3 regions of the Streptomyces sp. NPDC050535 genome follow, and region 2 is predicted to be linked to each of the others. Evidence: riboswitches for the same ligand, from Rfam matches in the RefSeq annotation. Region 2 holds a riboswitch; each other region holds the start of a gene.
The links. A riboswitch is a leader RNA that binds a small molecule or an ion and turns the genes downstream of it on or off. The one in region 2 is predicted to bind S-adenosylmethionine.
Positions count from the first base shown of each region.

Region 1 (5,370 bases), on a different contig from region 2:
GAACGCGTCGACCGCGGCTGAATGTATCCGTCCAACTGCCCTCTGCAACAGGTCAATCGGACGAGAATTCTGAGCACGACCGATCGGGAATATCCGGAGAATTCACAAAGATTCCGGGCAAGTCGGGCCCCACAAATGCCATAAACGGCTCAAAAATGCGGGGTACATTGGCTGCTTCTTGTCGGGCATCGGGCAGGTACTCATATGCGCCCGGCATGAAACCGACTCGAAAGCGAAGCAGCTTCCCCAACTGTACCGCGCTCAACCATACAGAATTGCCCCCTCCGCTTCTCTCGCGGAGGGGGCAATTCGATGAACTCTCGGTGATTACCATTACCCAAGGTAACTGCAATCACCGTGCGTGACGGCGAATGACGGTCAGCCGCGGGCCGCCGGCCGGCCGTCGTCGGCGTCGGCGTCGGTCAGCCGCCGGCGACGGCCGGAATGATCGAGACGCCCGCGCCGTCCGGCGTCGCCGTCTCCAGACCCTGCTCGAAGCGGACGTCGTCGTCGTTCACGTACACGTTGACGAAGCGGCGCAGCTTGCCCTGGTCGTCCAGGACGCGCGCGGCGATACCGGTGTGGTTCTGCTCCAGGTCGGCGATCACCTCGCCGAGGGTGCCGCCCTCGGCGGCCACCTCGGCCTTGCCGCCGGTGTAGGTGCGCAGGATGGTGGGGATGCGGACGTTGACGCTCATTCGGTGTGACCTCCGGTCGGGTGCTCAGGTGCGGCGGAACAGCGCCCCAGGGGCGCGGGGCCGGGTCGGCGGGGGGCGACCGGCCCCCGTCGGCCCGCGGCCCTGATACGGCATTCCAGCGGAGCGCCCCCGCTCATGACGCGAGGCCGGCCTCGCGGAAGGAGTCGAGGTTCGGGCGGATGGTCGCGGTGAGCCCGGTGTCCGAGGCCACCGCGTCCAGGGTCTTGAGGCCGTCGCCGGTGTTGAGGACGACGGTGGTGAGGGTCGGGTCGAGCAGACCGTTCCCGATCAGCTTCTTCGCCACACCCACCGTCACGCCACCCGCGGTCTCGGCGAAGATGCCCTCCGTCTGCGCGAGGAGCTTGATCGCCTCGACGATCTCCTCGTCGTTGACGTCCTCCACGGCACCGCCGGTACGCCGCGCGATGTCGAGCACGTAGGGCCCGTCGGCCGGGTTGCCGATGGCCAGCGACTTGGCGATGGTGTTCGGCTTCTGCGGCCGTACGACGTCGTGGCCGGCCTTGTAGGCCACGGACACCGGCGAACAGCCCTCGGCCTGGGCACCGAAGATCTTGTACGGCCTGTCCTCCACGAGCCCGAGCCTGATCAGCTCCTGGAGACCCTTGTCGATCTTCGTGAGCTGGGAGCCGGAGGCGATCGGGACCACGAGCTGGTCGGGCAGCCGCCAGCCGAGCTGCTCGCAGATCTCGTACGCGAGGGTCTTCGAGCCCTCCGCGTAGTAGGGCCGCAGGTTGACGTTGACGAAGCCCCAGCCCTCGCCGGCCGGGTCGCCGATCAGCTCGGAGCAGAAGCGGTTCACGTCGTCGTAGTTGCCCTCGATACCGACGAGCTCCCCGCCGTACACCGCGGCCATGACGATCTTGCCCTGCTCCAGGTCGTGCGGGATGAACACGCAGGAGCGGAAGCCGGCGCGGGCGGCGGCGGCGCCCACCGCGCCGGCGAGGTTGCCGGTGGAGGAGCAGGAGAGGGTGGTGAAGCCGAAGGCGCGGGCGGCCTCGATGGCCTGGGCGACGACGCGGTCCTTGAAGGAGTGCGTCGGGTTGCCCGAGTCGTCCTTGACGAAGAGCCTGCCCGGGGTGACGCCCAGCTCGCGCGCCAGGTTGTCGGCCTTGACGAGCTTGGTCCAGCCGGGGTTGATGTTCGGCTTCTCCGCGACGTCCGCCGGGACCGGCAGGAGCGGCGCGTAACGCCAGATGTTCGCGGGGCCCGCCTCGATGCGCTTGCGGAGGTCCTCGGTCTCGTAGGCGGAGAAGTCGTAGGCGATCTCCAGCGGCCCGAAACACTCCTCGCAGGCGAAGACCGGACCGAGGGGCACGCGGTGCCCGCACTCGCGGCAGGAGAGCGCGGCGGCGGGGCCCAGATCGACGGAGTTCCCGGAATCCGGGGAGGTCACGGTGCTCGTGGTGTTCGCGGTGGTGCTTGCAACTGTCTGCGCAGCCATGGAGGGGAGGCCCTTTCTCCTCATCTTCCTCACGACGCACTTCGCCGTGAGACGGATTTGGCACCTTCCCGAGCCGGGAGCCTCACCACGTCGACGTGACAAGAACCAGCTGGAGGGTTGCCGGGGCTTCAACGGGCCGTATCCCTCTGCCCCTCTGGATGAGCGGTATTCAGTTGTACGCCGGCCGACCCCGACATGCGATGGTCATCAGCGTTGTTCAAGACTGTAACCGAAGGCCTGGATGGTGGAGAGAGCCGTCCGAACCGCGAGATGCCGACAACACCCCCTGCCGGCGCGGCGACGGGCACAAGCATCCCAATGAACGCAAGGGAGAGCCGCACGTGCTGGAAGACGTCGAGCGCTGGCTGAGCACGCGCTCCTGGTCCGTGAGTGACCGCCCGCTCAAGAAGCTCATAGCCGCGAAGCGATCCACCCACTCCACGGTGAGCGTGGTTCTGCCCGCGCTCAACGAGGAGGCGACGGTCGGTGAGATCGTCTCCATCATCCGCCGCGACCTGATGACCCGGAAAGTCCCTCTCGTCGACGAGATCGTCGTCATCGACTCGGGCTCGACGGACCGCACCTCCGAGGTCGCCGCCGCGGCCGGCGCCCGGGTTGTTCACAGGGACGAAATACTCCCCCGCATCCCGGCCGTGCCCGGCAAGGGCGAGGTGCTGTGGCGGTCACTCCTCGTGACGAGCGGCGACATCGTCTGTTTCATCGACGCGGACCTCAAGGAGTTCTCGTCGGACTTCGTCTCCGGGATCGTGGGGCCGCTGCTCACCGATCCGGGCGTGGACCTGGTCAAGGCGATGTACGACCGCCCGCTGAACCTGCCGGGCGAACCCACCTCCGGCAGGACCGCGGCCGGCCAGGGCGGCCGTGTCACCGAACTGATGGCCCGCCCCCTGCTGAACATGCACTGGCCGCAGCTGGCCGGATTCGTCCAGCCGCTCGGCGGCGAGTACGCGGCCCGCCGCTCGCTCCTCGAACAGCTCCCGTTCCCCGTCGGATACGGCGTGGAGCTGGGCATGCTCGTCGACGCCCTGCACCTGGTGGGCCTGGACGCGCTCGCCCAGGTCGACGTCGGTGTCCGCAAGCACCGGCACCAGGACGGCCAGGCGCTGGGCCGGATGTCCGCCGCGATCTACCGCACCGCGCAGCTCCGGCTCGCCCGCGGACACCTCATCCGTCCGGCCCTCACCCAGTTCGAGCGGGGCGAGTCCGGCTTCGAGCCGCGCACCTACTCCGTCGATACGGAAGAACGGCCTCCGATGGCGGAGATCACGGAGTACCAGGCACGCAAAGCGGCGTAATCCGGCGGTCGTATACGCCCTCGCGATACCCCGTCCGTACGTTTGAGCGTTTCCGGGCCGGGCTAGGTTGAGGCGTATGGCTTCCACGTCTTCCACCGCGTCTCCGCAGGGTTCCCACCGCATCCTCGTCGCGTCCAACCGCGGCCCGGTCTCCTACGACGTCCACGAGGACGGCTCGCTGCACCCCAGGCGGGGCGGCGGCGGGCTGGTCTCGGGCCTGTCGGCGATCGGCCCGGACGCGGGCGCCCTGTGGGTGTGCTCGGCGCTCGGCGACGGGGACCGCGAGGCGGTGCGGCGCGGGGTCGGCGAGGACGGCGTACGGATGCTGGACATCGACGCGGAGACGCACACGGACGCCTACAACGGCATCGCGAACTCGGTGCTGTGGTTCATCCACCACATGCTCTACCAGACGCCGCTGGAGCCGGTCTTCGACACGGAGTTCCGGCGTCAGTGGGCGTCGTACGAGGCCTACAACCGGGCCTTCGCGCGGGCGCTGGCCGACGAGGCGGCGCAGGGGGCCGTGGTGGTCGTACAGGACTACCACCTGACCCTGGTCCCCGGCATGCTCCGGGAACTCCGCCCCGACCTGCGGATCGGCCACTTCTCGCACACGCCGTGGGCGCCGGTCGACTACTTCCGCCTCCTCCCCGACGACATCGCCGAGCAGGTGCTGCGCGGCATGCTCGGCGCGGACCGCCTCGGCTTCCTCACCCAGCGCTGGGCGTCCGCGTTCACCGCGTGCGCCGAGGAGATGGCCGGCGGGCTCGGTGACACACGCGTCGGCGTGCACGGGCTCGGCGCGGACGCGGACTTCCTGCGCGAGCGTTCGCACGAGGCGGATGTCGCCGAACGGATGGTCACACTGCGTGAGCAGATCGGCGAGGGCCGGAAGGCGATCGTGCGGGTCGACCGCACCGAGCTGTCGAAGAACATCGTGCGCGGGCTGCACGCCTACCGGCAGCTCCTGGAGGACCAGCCGTCCTGGCGCGAACGGGTCGTGCACGTCGCCTTCGCATACCCCTCCCGGCAGGACCTCGCCGTGTACCGCGACTACACCGCCGAGGTGCAGCGGGTCGCCGACGACATCAACTCCGCCTACGGCACGCCCGGCTGGACCCCGGTCGTCCTGCACGTCAAGGACGACTTCGCCCGCTCCCTCGCCGCCTACCGGCTCGCCGACGTGGCCCTCGTCAACCCCATCCGGGACGGCATGAACCTCGTCGCCAAGGAGGTGCCGGTCGTCTCCGACGAGGGGTGCGCGCTGGTGCTGTCCCGGGAGGCGGGGGCGTACGAGGAGCTGGGCGACGACGCGATCGTGGTGAACCCCTACGACGTGGTCGGCACCGCGCGGGCGCTGCACGAGGCGTTGTCGATGGGCACCGGCGAGCGGGCCGAACGCACGAAACGCCTGGCCGCCGCGGCGACGGCGCTGCCTCCGGCGCAGTGGTTCCTGGAGCAGCTCCGGGAGCTGGAGAAGAGGCCCTAGCGTCCCGGTTCCGCGGCGGAGACCCGGATCCGGCTCACCGGCCGAGCTCCGCCGCCAGAGCCCGCAGCAGCTCTACGACTCCGGCCGGGCCGTCCACCACGAGGTCGGCCCGGGCCGCCAGTTCCGCGACCTCCGAGCTGCCGCTGCACACCAGGAGGCCCGGGATGCCCTCGGAGCGGAGTTCCTCGACGGCGGCGAAGGCGGGGAGGTCGCCGAGGTCGTCGCCCGCGTAGAGGACGGCTTCGGCGGCGGTCTCGCGGACGTGTCCGAGCAGGGCCACGCCCTTGTCCATCCCCGGCGGGCGGATTTCCAGGACCATGCGGCCCGGTTCGACGATCAGGCCGTGCCGGGCGGCCAGGTCGGTCAGGGGCCCGCGCAGCGCCTCGAACGCCCCCTGCGGGTCCG
Region 1 covers NZ_JBITHE010000012.1:140,260-145,629, forward strand. Annotated here, with positions in the region: gene ACIBLC_RS25790 (MoaD/ThiS family protein) at 423-698, opposite strand; gene thrC (threonine synthase) at 832-2,160, opposite strand; SAM riboswitch class I at 2,178-2,325, opposite strand; gene ACIBLC_RS25800 (glucosyl-3-phosphoglycerate synthase) at 2,502-3,476, shown strand; gene ACIBLC_RS25805 (trehalose-6-phosphate synthase) at 3,553-4,965, shown strand; gene otsB (trehalose-phosphatase) at 5,000-5,370, opposite strand, start outside.
Region 1: another riboswitch for S-adenosylmethionine. It lies ahead of thrC (threonine synthase); the one in region 2 lies ahead of ACIBLC_RS11455 (putative leader peptide).

Region 2 (5,370 bases):
GGAAAGCGGTGGGGGAGAAGGTTGCGCTGGAGGATCAGGGCCGCGTCGCGCTCGCGGGTGTAGCGGCGGGCGTTGTCGACACACAGGGCGGCCCGGCCGACGAACTCCTCGGCCAGGCTCAGATCGTCCTCGTCGAAGGGATCCTGGCGGCTGCGCCGGAAGAACGTGGTGATGCCCAGGGTGACGCCGCGGGCCTGGACGGGCACGATCATCACGCTGTGCAGCCCGAGCTCGAGGAAGGAGGCGGCCCGGCCGCCGGGGGTTCCTGTGGTCCACTCCCTGGTCAGGGGGTCCAGCCGCTCCTCGCGCCAGGACTCGGCGTCGGTCAGACACCTGATCGGGGGAGAGCCCGCCCCGTAGGTCACCACATCGCCGATCCCGAAGGCGGTCTCCGGGGTACCGCCCTGTTCCGACCGTTGCCCGGCGCGCCGCAGCCGTACCGTCTCCGCGTCGCTCCGTGGACCTGGCGCGGGCTCGCCTCCCCTGAGCACGGACTCCAGCAGGTCCACGGCCACGAAGTCGGCCAGCCCGGGCACGGCGACATCGGCCAGCTCCTGCGCGGTCTGCATGACGTCCAGGCTGCGGCCGATGTGCTCGCCGGCCCGGTCGAGCAGGGCGAGCCGCCGACGGGCGCGGTAGGACTCGCCGATGTCGACGACCGTGTAGTACACGCCGATCGGGTGGCCCTGGTCGTCCTCCAGGCGGATGAACGACATGGCGTGGGACGTCTCGCGGTGGGGCGCGGAGCGCAGGCGGCCCACGTGCTCGTACGCGACCACCGGCTCGCCGCTCTCCAGCACCTGACGCATCTGTGCCTCGATCAGCTCGGTGTCGAGGCCCGGCTGCACATCGGCGAGTCTCCGTCCCAGGCGTTGGGTGGACCGGCCGCCGCCGAACTGCTCCAGCGCGGCGTTCGACCACACGTACCGCAGATCCGTGTCCAGGATCGCCATGCCCACCGGGGAACGCGAGGTGATCCGCTCCAGCACCGAGCGGCTCATGTCCCAGCCCGGCCCGTCGGCCAGCTCGGCGAGCAGCACCACCCAGCGTGCCGGGCCGCCGTCCGCCCGCAGGGGGACGACCCGCACCATCAGCTTCAGGGGGTGCCCGTCCCGGTGCAGCGCGGTGAGCAGGCCGGCCCAGCCGCCGTCACCACGGCACCGCTCGGCCAGCTCCGGGACCCGTGCCGCGTCCTCGGCGATCAGCAGGTCGGCGGCGGGCCGTCCGAGCACCTCTCCCGGGGTGTACCCCAGCAGCCGTTCGGCGTCCGCGGTCCAGCTGGTCACCGCCCTACGGGCATCGAGCAGTAGTGGCACGGCGTCAGCCATGTCGAAGCGCTGCCGGGCCGCTGCGTCCCGTTCCTTGCTCGCACCCACCGCGACCCTCTCCGCTCTCCGAAGGTGGTCCTACCCCCTCGCACCCATTCTTCACGTTGTATGACTGTCGCGCGGGCTTTAGTGAGACGCACGGTGGGTCGGGCGTGACTTTCGTAGGGCTTTCGGCGAATTCACGGACTCTCCATTGGTGACTCTCCGTGTTCGTTCGCCGCATGTCCGCCGCTTGTCGTCCGGCGGGGCTACAGGCGCCCCCGGCGGAGCTTCAGGCGAGGTAAGGCCATCGGCTGAACTCCCGTGCCGCTGCCTCCGTATCTCTCCACGGGAATGGCGGGAGACCGCGCGCACGGAAGGAGAGCAGTGTGTCGACACCGCCCGAACGCGAGCAACCTGCGCGCCGCCCGGCGCTGGAACCCACGTATGTCCAGCGCCGCCGCCGAACCGAGGCCCTCGCTGAACTGCTGAGGGAGTTCCGCGAGGATCAGCAGAGCGCGGACTCGCACGAAAGCTATGAGTCGATCAGATTGACGCCGACGCGGGAGACCGAGACGGAGGAGTTGCCGCCCGTCCTGGCCGGCGAGGACTACACCGCCGGCGGGGCGCCGAAGGCCGTGGCACCACCGGCGCGTGCCCCACGCAAGGAGCGCGCGCACTCCACGGGACGACGCCAGGCCACGGTCGTCGTCGCGGTGGCGGCGGCCGCGCTGGCCGGATTCGCCCTGGCGCTGCTGCTCCCGGGCGACGACGACGGCGACGGCGACGACGGACCGCCGTCCGCCGCCGTCCCGTCCGCCACGGCACCCGTCGCCCAGGCCCCCTCCCGCGCCGCCGACCCGGACGGCGAAGGAACCCTCCGGGAGGGCGACAGCGGCCCCGACGTGACGGACCTCCAGCAACGGCTCCTCGACATCCCGGACGTCTACGAGAGCGGTGGCACGAGCGGCACCTACGACCCGACACTCACCGCCGCGGTGGCCCGCTTCCAGCTCTGGTACGGGATCCGGGGCGACGAGACGGGCGTCTACGGCAACGACACCCGGGCTGCCCTGGAATCCCGCACGTGAGGGTTTCCGGCCCTCGGCCGGTCACAGGTTCCGGTGGAACGCCGGGTGGGCGTCGAGGCGTCGTACGTAGTCCTGGAGGAGCGCGTACGCGGACAGGTCCTCGGTCGCCTCGAGCTGGACGAGGGCGACCCAGAGGTCCACATCCGCGGCGGTCAGTTCCTTGCCCAACACGTAGGGACCGGAGGCGAGTTGGCGGTTCAGTAGATCAAGTGCCGCAGACCGCCGCGCCGGTGGCGTGGTCGGTGTCACCTCGCGGTCGAGGAGGTCACGCAGGGCGTCCGTGTCCGCGGCCGGTTCCGACGGGCGGAGCGGGGAGTGGCAGGATCCGGCGCGCTCGGTGAGGAGGTCACCGAGGTCGCGCAGAATGTCGGGCGTGTGGTTGCTGACGACGCGTCCGCTCCACCGGTCGCACAGCGCGGGCGCGGTCAGCGGACCGTCGTAGTGGTGCCAGGTGGCCTCGTACACCCTGCGCAGTGCGGCGAACGCGGCAGGGGTGTCGCCGGGGAGCGCCAGCAGCGTGGTGGCGACCGAGTCCCTGAGACCCAGCAGGCCGAGAGTGATCGAGACACGCAGCGAGAGGGGACAGCGCGTCGACAGATACAGCTCGTAGCGGTGCGGCGCCGGATAGAAGCCACCGGCGAGACCGACTCCGATGCGGCTGCGGAAGCGGTGCGGGCGTGCGGACGGCGCGGCGGTGATCCGGGGGTGGGGGATCGCGTCAAGTGAGCCGGGAACGCACGAAGTCGGGGTACAGGAGGTACCGGTGTTTGAGGCGTGCGAGATTGTCTCGGACATGACTCTCCATGGGGCGAGGAGGCCACGGCCACCTTGTGGGCACCGCGGCGGAACGGAGTGACTGCGCTACGTACCGGTCCGGATCACTCGGATCAGTAGGCGCTGGAGACACGCAACAGATCGATGTGCAGGCGCCTCGTCAAACCGCTCTTGGTCATTCCCACCGGTTCCACACTCGGGGCTCGCGAGACGCGAGACCACGCTTGTCCCGCCGCACCGGCGGAACCCGGTCGTCACCCGGGGCACCCCGTCGCGGTGGAAGGGTTGCCTGCCAGCAAGCCGGGGCCGATGACCTCACGGACAGGGAGAACCTGCCCGAAGGGCGCTGACAATCGTGACCGTCCCCGACAGTGTCGGCGCGCTCCGTGAGGCCGTCAAGAAGGCCTCCGCCGCAGTCTCATCAGGTGGTCACCCGGTCTGTCTCCGGCCGGACATGTGAGGTGGAACGGGCCGGACACCGATGCGGAACAGGCCGGACACGCGATGCGGAACAGGCCTGTCTCCGGCCGGAGATGTCACGCGGAACAGATCGTGCGGCCCGGTGGTTGTCGCTGTCGAGGACACGCGGCGATGTGAGAACGGGCATGATCTCCGGGCATTGCGCACCGCTGTGGCCTCCCGTAACGTCCACAGCAGGTTATGAGCGTCAGCGTCAAGCCCTGGCTTGCTGACCGGCAACCCTCCTCCGCGGCGGGGTGCTCCAGGTGACGACCAGGTGGCACCCGACCGGGTTCCGCAAGCGCGATGCCGACGCGGCCCCAGGGCCCGCCGAGCCGGAAGGGCGGAGGTGACCGACGTGCAGGCCGTGCTTCTCCTCCGTGTCATGGTTCTCGCCCCGCGCCGTCGCGTGCACCTGTACACCCGGCCGCACATCGACCTCCAGCGCGTGGCCGGCGCGCTCTGTCGTCCCTGACCCGTCACCCAGCCGCCGCACCTCCGCACCGGGGCCCGGCGATCTCGTACGGTCGATCAGGAAGGCACCTTTTCCGTGTCCTCGTCACCTTTGTTGCCCTCGTCCCCCTCTCCTTCATCCGCCGAACTGCACCTGGCCGTCGCCCTCGACGGCGCGGGCTGGCATCCGGCCGCCTGGCGCGAGCCCGTGGCCCGTCCCGACGACCTGTTCACCGCCTCGTACTGGACCGACCTGATCACCGAGGCCGAGCGCGGTCTGCTCGACTTCGTGACCATCGAGGACGGACTCGGCCCCCAGTCCGCACGCCTCAGCGAGCCGGACGCACGCACCGACCAGGTACGCGGCCGGCTCGACGCCGTTCTCATCGCCGCCCGCGTAGCGCCGTTGACCAGCCACATCGGGCTGGTGCCGACCGTGGTCACCACCCACACGGAGCCCTTCCACACCTCCAAGGCCATCGCCACCCTCGACTACGTGAGCACCGGCCGGGCGGGGCTGCGCGTACAGGCGTCGGCACGGCAGAACGAGGCCGCGCACTTCGGACGCCGTTCGTTCCCGAAACTCCACGTCGAGGACCTGGAGACCCCCGCGCTACGGGAGTTGATCGTCGACCTCTTCGACGAAACCGCCGACTACGTCGAGGCGGTACGCCGGCTGTGGGACAGCTGGGAGGACGACGCGGAGATCCGGGACGTCACCACCGGCCGCTTCGTCGACCGCGACAAACTGCACTACATCGACTTCGAGGGCAAGCACTTCAGCGTCAAGGGCCCCTCGATCACGCCCCGTCCGCCACAGGGGCAACCCCTGGTCACCGCACTGGCCCACGAGTCCGGGACAGGCGCGCCGTTCCGGCTCCTCGGCCGCAGCGCCGACATCGGATACGTGACTCCGCACGACGCCGGGCAGGCACGCGCCGTCATCACCGCCGTCCGCGCCGAACAGGCGGCTGCCGGACGCGCCGAGGAGCCGTTGCACCTCTTCGGGGACCTGGTGGTGTTCCTCGACAACGACCCCGCCGCCGCGGCAGCCCGCCGGGAGCGCCTCGACACCCTCGCCGGCTACCCGTACACGAGCGACGCGCGGGTGTTCACCGGCACTCCCGTACAACTGGCCGATCTGCTGCAGGAGTTGCAGCAGACCGGGCTGACCGGCTTCCGGCTGCGCCCCGCCGTCGCCGGCCACGACCTGCCGGCGATCACCCGGGGCCTGGTCCCCGAACTCCAACGCCGCGACGCCTTCCGGCACTCCTACGAGGCCGACA
Region 2 covers NZ_JBITHE010000004.1:149,071-154,440, reverse strand. Annotated here, with positions in the region: gene ACIBLC_RS11470 (SpoIIE family protein phosphatase) at 1-1,376, opposite strand, end outside; gene ACIBLC_RS11465 (peptidoglycan-binding protein) at 1,697-2,398, shown strand; gene ACIBLC_RS11460 (glutathione S-transferase family protein) at 2,420-3,193, opposite strand; gene ACIBLC_RS11455 (putative leader peptide) at 3,286-3,351, opposite strand; SAM riboswitch class IV at 3,388-3,533, opposite strand; SAM riboswitch class IV at 3,829-3,941, shown strand; gene ACIBLC_RS11450 (putative leader peptide) at 3,981-4,106, shown strand; gene ACIBLC_RS11445 (LLM class flavin-dependent oxidoreductase) at 4,182-5,370, shown strand, end outside.

Region 3 (5,370 bases), on a different contig from region 2:
GACGACCTTCGACGAACGGGTGACGTCGAAACGCGTGAGGTTGCCGCAGAGCGTGCAGCGCCACCGGGTCTCGGCGGTCGGGAGGGGAACCGTCATGTGGCGTCGCTTTCCTTCGGGTGTCCGTACCTCGCCGGTCGACCCGGCGCGTATGGCTCGTAACCCTAAGGCCTGGCGGGTACTCGACGCTCGGCCGTCCACTACGGCGAGGCGGTCTGTGTGCATCCGTCCGATTACGCCATGCTCTGCACCATGATCGGCAACTGGAGTACGACGGTCGGCAGAGCCGTGCGGAGTCGGTCGGCACCGGTGACGTACGGACTGATCGTCGTGACCTGTCTGATCTTCGTCATCGGCCCGGCGTCCGGCCTCAATCCGGCGTACGGCACCGGGGACGAGCTGCTGGCCGCCCAGCGGGCCTATTTCCGGCGCTGGGGCGTGGTGCCCTCCGAGCTCCTCACCGGGGACCCGCGCGCGGCGCTCACCCCCGCCACGGCACAGTTCGTGCACGGCGGCTGGCTCCACCTGCTCGGCAACATGCTGTTCTTCTACGTCTTCGGGACGATGACCGAGGAACGGATGGGCCATGTGGAGTTCGCCCTCTTCTATCTGGGCTGCGGCTGTCTCGCCCTGCTGGGCTACGCGGTCGCGAACGCGGAGTCCGGGCAGGCCCTGGTCGGCGCCTCCGGGGCGATCTCCGCGGTGCTCGGGGCGTTCCTGTACCTGTTCCCCAAGGCCCGGGTGACCAGTCTCTTCCCGTTCCTCTTCTTCCTGCCGCTGCGCTTCCCGGCCTGGGTGGTACTGCCCTTCTGGGTGACTCTCCAGTGGCTGGCGGCGAGCCGGGTCGCCGCGGGTCCCGGGGTCGCCTATCTGGCCCACCTGGTGGGCTTCTCCCTCGGCTTCGCCTACGCGTGGGTGCGTTTCGGCCGGACGACTAGAGTGAAAGCCCCAGCAGCGGCCCCCGAGGGAGAAAACCAGCCGTGATCACCGCGATCGTTCTCATCAAGACCAGCGTGGACCGGATCCCCGAGATCGCGGAGTCGATCGCCGCCCTGGAAAGCGTCAGCGAGGTCTTCTCGGTCACCGGCACCTACGACCTGATCGCGATGGTCCGGGTGAAGGCCCACGACGACCTGGCGGACGTCATCCCCGGCAGCATCAGCAAGATCCCGGGCGTCGAGGGCACGGACACGCACGTCGCCTTCCGCACCTACTCCCAGCACGACCTGGAGGCGGCGTTCGCGATCGGCCTGGACGGCTGACGGCCGCGCCCGGTCACGGGCGGGCCACGCCCCGGTCACGGCCGTGCGGTCGGGCCGTCACACGGCGGGGACGCAACGCCCGCCCTCCGTACGGTAGTTCCACTGCGCACCGTCCCGGACGAGCTCCTTCACCGCGCCCACGAACCGCTCGACGTGCTCGTCCGGCGTACCCGCGCCGAAGCTGACCCGGATGGCGTTGAGGGACTTCTCGCCGGGCGCGGCCTCGGGGGCGCCGCACTCCCCCTGGGTCTCCGGGTCGCTGCCGAGCAGGGTGCGCACCAGCGGGTGGGCGCAGAACAGGCCGTCGCGCACCCCGATGCCGTACTCGGCGGAGAGCGCGGCCGCGAAGTGCGAGCTGTTCCAGCCCTCGACGACGAAGGAGATGACGCCGACCCGCGGGGCGTCGTCGCCGAAGAGGGAGAGGACCCGGACCTCCGGGACCTCGGCGAGACCCGCGCGAACCGTGTGGATCAGGTGCCGTTCGCGGGCGACGAGCTTGTCGAAGCCCTCGTCGGTGAGGGCCTTGCAGGCCGAGGCGATGGAGTAGACACCGATCACGTTCGGCGAGCCGGCCTCGTGCCGGGCGGCGCTGTCGTGCCACTCCACGTCCACGCCGCCGTCCACCCGCCGGGTGACCTTACGGCTCGCTCCCCCGCCGGCCAGGTACGGCTCGGCCGTGCGGAGCCAGTCGGAGCGGCCCGCGAGGACACCGGAGCCGAAGGGGGCGTACAGCTTGTGCCCGGAGAAGGCCACCCAGTCGACGTCGAGGTCGCGCACCGACACCGGCTGGTGCGGGACGAGCTGCGCGGCGTCGAGAACGATGCGCGCACCGTGCGCGTGCGCGGCGGCGGCCAGCTCTCGCACCGGCCACAGCTCGCCGGTGACGTTCGAGGCGCCCGTCACGCAGACGAGGGCCGGGCCGCGGGGGTCGCGCTCGGCGAGCGCCCGCTCCAGCGTCGCGACGGCCTCGTCAGGCGTACGGGGGGCGTTCAGGTACGTCACCCGCGCGTCCCGCCAGGGCAGCAGCGAGGCGTGGTGCTCGGTCTCGAAGACGAAGACCTGGCAGTCGGCCGGAAGGGCGGCGGCCAGCAGGTTGAGCGAGTCGGTGGTCGACCGGGTGAACACGACCTGGTCGTCGTCCCGGCAGTCCAGGAACTCGGCGACGGTCTCGCGGGAGTTCTCGAAGAGGTCGGTGGAGAGCTGGGACAGGTACCCGGCGCCACGGTGCACGCTCCCGTAGTACGGGGCGTACGCCGCCACGTCGTCCCAGACCCGCTGGAGGGCCGGGGCGCTGGCGGCATAGTCGAGAGCGGCGTAGGTGACCTCGCCACCGGTGACGAGCGGGACGGCGACATCCCCTCCCAGAACGGACAGAGGGGAACAAACGGCCTGGCCGGTGGCAACGGTGGAGACAGACATGGCGAACTCCTGTGAGACGCGGGGGCGGCGCGCGAGACCGGTCCGCAACCAGGGCGGGGCTCAGCGCGGGAAAAGGCGAAAGGGGTACGCGGAAAAGGGGCTCTACGCCCTATCGCATTCGCTTGCTCACAGAAGGCTCCCTCGAACACCAGGACCCCTGGGCTGTAAACCACTCAGAAGAGTGCGAGGGGTCCGCGCTTGCCGCAGACCTCGCTGCCTACGGCCTGGTCTTCACCCGGGGCACCCCGCCACGGACGGAGGGTTGCCGGACAGTCGGCCGGGGCCTCATGACTGTCACTCATGACCTGCCGAAAAACCTACGCGACGTCATCGCGACGGCGCAACCCGTGTCCGGATCCCGGAACACGAACGGGGCCGGACCTGGTCGGCCCGGCCCCTCCTCTTCACACCAACGGCCCCGCGCTACGCGTTGGTCGCCGCCACCCATCGCTCGAGCGACCGCTTGGCCGCCCCCGAGTCGATGGCCTCCGCGGCCTTCGCCATCCCGGCGCGGATCTGCTCGGCGAGCGGTCCCTCGCCCGGCGAGAGGGCCACCAGGGCCGCCGCCGAGTTCAGCAGCACGGCGTCCCGTACGGGCCCCGTCTCACCGTCGAGGAGCCGCCGGGCCACGTCCGCGTTGTACGCGGAGTCCGCGCCCCGCAGCGCCTCGATCGGGGCCAGGTCGATACCGGCGTCCCGGGGGTCGAAGGACTCCTCCGTGACCTTTCCGTCCCGTACGACCCACACCCGGGAGGTGGAGGTGATCGTCAGCTCGTCGAGGCCGTCGTCGCCGCGGAAGACCAGCGAGGAGTTGCCCCGCTCGGCGAAGACGCCCGCGACGATCGGCGCCATGCGGGGGTCGGCGACCCCGACCGCCTGCGCTTTGACCCGGGCGGGATTCGTCAACGGACCGAGCGCGTTGAAGACCGTCCGGATGCCCAACTGCCCGCGCGCGGCGCCCACATGACGCAGCGCCGGGTGGAACTTCACCGCGAAGCAGAAGGTGATCCCGGCCTCCTCGGCCACCTCGGCCACCCGTTTCGTCGTCAGCTCCAGATTGACCCCGAGCTTCTGGAGGACGTCGGACGCGCCGGAGGCGGAGGAAGCCGCCCGATTGCCGTGCTTGACGACCTTCGCGCCCGTCCCGGCGATGACGATCGCCGACATGGTGGAGATGTTGACGGTCTTGGCCCCGTCGCCGCCCGTACCGACGATGTCGACGGTCCGCCCGGGCACCTCGATCACGTTGGCGTGCTCGTACATCATCCGTACGAGCCCGGTGATCTCCTCGACGGTCTCTCCCTTGGCCCGCAGCGCCACCGCGAACCCGGCGATCTGCGCGTCGGTCGCCTCACCGCGCATCATCAGGTTCATCGCCCAGGCGGTGTCGTCCGCACTCAGGTCACGGCCGTCGAGCAGGCCGTTCAGCAACCTGGGCCAGGAACGGTCCGCCGCGGTGTCGCCTCCAGCGGGGTTCACAGCGCTCATGGTCGCTCCTGGGTTCTCAGAGAGGTGCGCGGGTGGACTCACCCCGGGCACGTAGGGGTGAGTCCACCCTATCCAGCCCGGGAGACGGCAAAGAGCCCCGTCCATGCAATGGACGGGGCTCGAGCCGTGGCGATCAGCGAGGATCGTGCGGGTGATCAGTGGTGGCCGTGGCCGCTCGTGATCTCCTTGTACTCCTCGACGGTGGGCTTGGGGATCTGGTTGTCCTCCCCGTAGTAGCCCTTGCTGAGCTTGGCGCGCAGCTTCTGCGCACCCTTCACCTTGCGCTCGACACCGTTCTCGTCGACCGGCGGACCGATCTCGGCCGGCTTGTACTGCTCGTGCGCGGTGAGCGTGTGCAGCGACTCCTGGCTGAGCGGCTCGTGGATCTCGATGAACTCACCGTGCGGCAGGCGCTTGATGATGCCCGACTCGCGGCCGTGCAGCACCTTGTCCCGGTCCCGGCGCTGAAGGCCGAGGCAGATCCGCTTGGTGGCGATGAACGCGAGAACCGGCGCCACGAAGAACGCGATCCGTACGAACCAGGTGATCGTGTTGATCGACAGGTGGAAGTGCGTGGCCCAGAGGTCGTTTCCACCACCGATGAGCAGGACCATGTACCAGGTGATCCACGCGACACCGAAGGCCGTACGGGTCGGGACGTTGCGCGGGCGGTCCAGGATGTGGTGCTCGCGCTTGTCGCCGGTGACCCAGGACTCGATGAACGGGTAGACCGCGATCGCGACCAGGACCAGCGGGAAGATGATCAGCGGGACGAACACACCCAGGACGAGCGTGTGACCCCACAGGTTGATCTCCCAGCCCGGCATGACACGGATCAGGCCCTCGGAGAAGCCCATGTACCAGTCGGGCTGGGCGCCGGTGGACACCTGGTCAGGCCGGTAGGGGCCCATCGTCCAGATCGGGTTGATCGAGGCGATGCCCGCGATGATCGTGATGACACCGAAGACCAGGAAGAAGAAGCCGCCGGCCTTCGCGGTGTAGACCGGAAGGAGCGGCATTCCGACGACGTTCTTGTTCGTCTTTCCGGGGCCCGCGAACTGCGTGTGCTTGTGGTAGAAGACCAGGATCAGGTGGCCGACCACCAGGCCGAGCATGATGCCCGGCAGCAGCAGGATGTGGATCGAGTAGAAGCGGGCCACGAAGTCGCCGCCCGGGAACTCGCCGCCGAAGAGGAAGAACGAGA
Region 3 covers NZ_JBITHE010000009.1:17,477-22,846, reverse strand. Annotated here, with positions in the region: gene ACIBLC_RS20960 (hypothetical protein) at 1-96, opposite strand, end outside; gene ACIBLC_RS20955 (rhomboid family intramembrane serine protease) at 250-981, shown strand; gene ACIBLC_RS20950 (Lrp/AsnC family transcriptional regulator) at 978-1,259, shown strand; gene ACIBLC_RS20945 (aminotransferase class V-fold PLP-dependent enzyme) at 1,317-2,678, opposite strand; SAM riboswitch class IV at 2,868-2,984, opposite strand; gene trpD (anthranilate phosphoribosyltransferase) at 3,102-4,166, opposite strand; gene ACIBLC_RS20935 (cytochrome bc complex cytochrome b subunit) at 4,322-5,370, opposite strand, start outside.
Region 3: another riboswitch for S-adenosylmethionine. It lies ahead of ACIBLC_RS20945 (aminotransferase class V-fold PLP-dependent enzyme); the one in region 2 lies ahead of ACIBLC_RS11455 (putative leader peptide).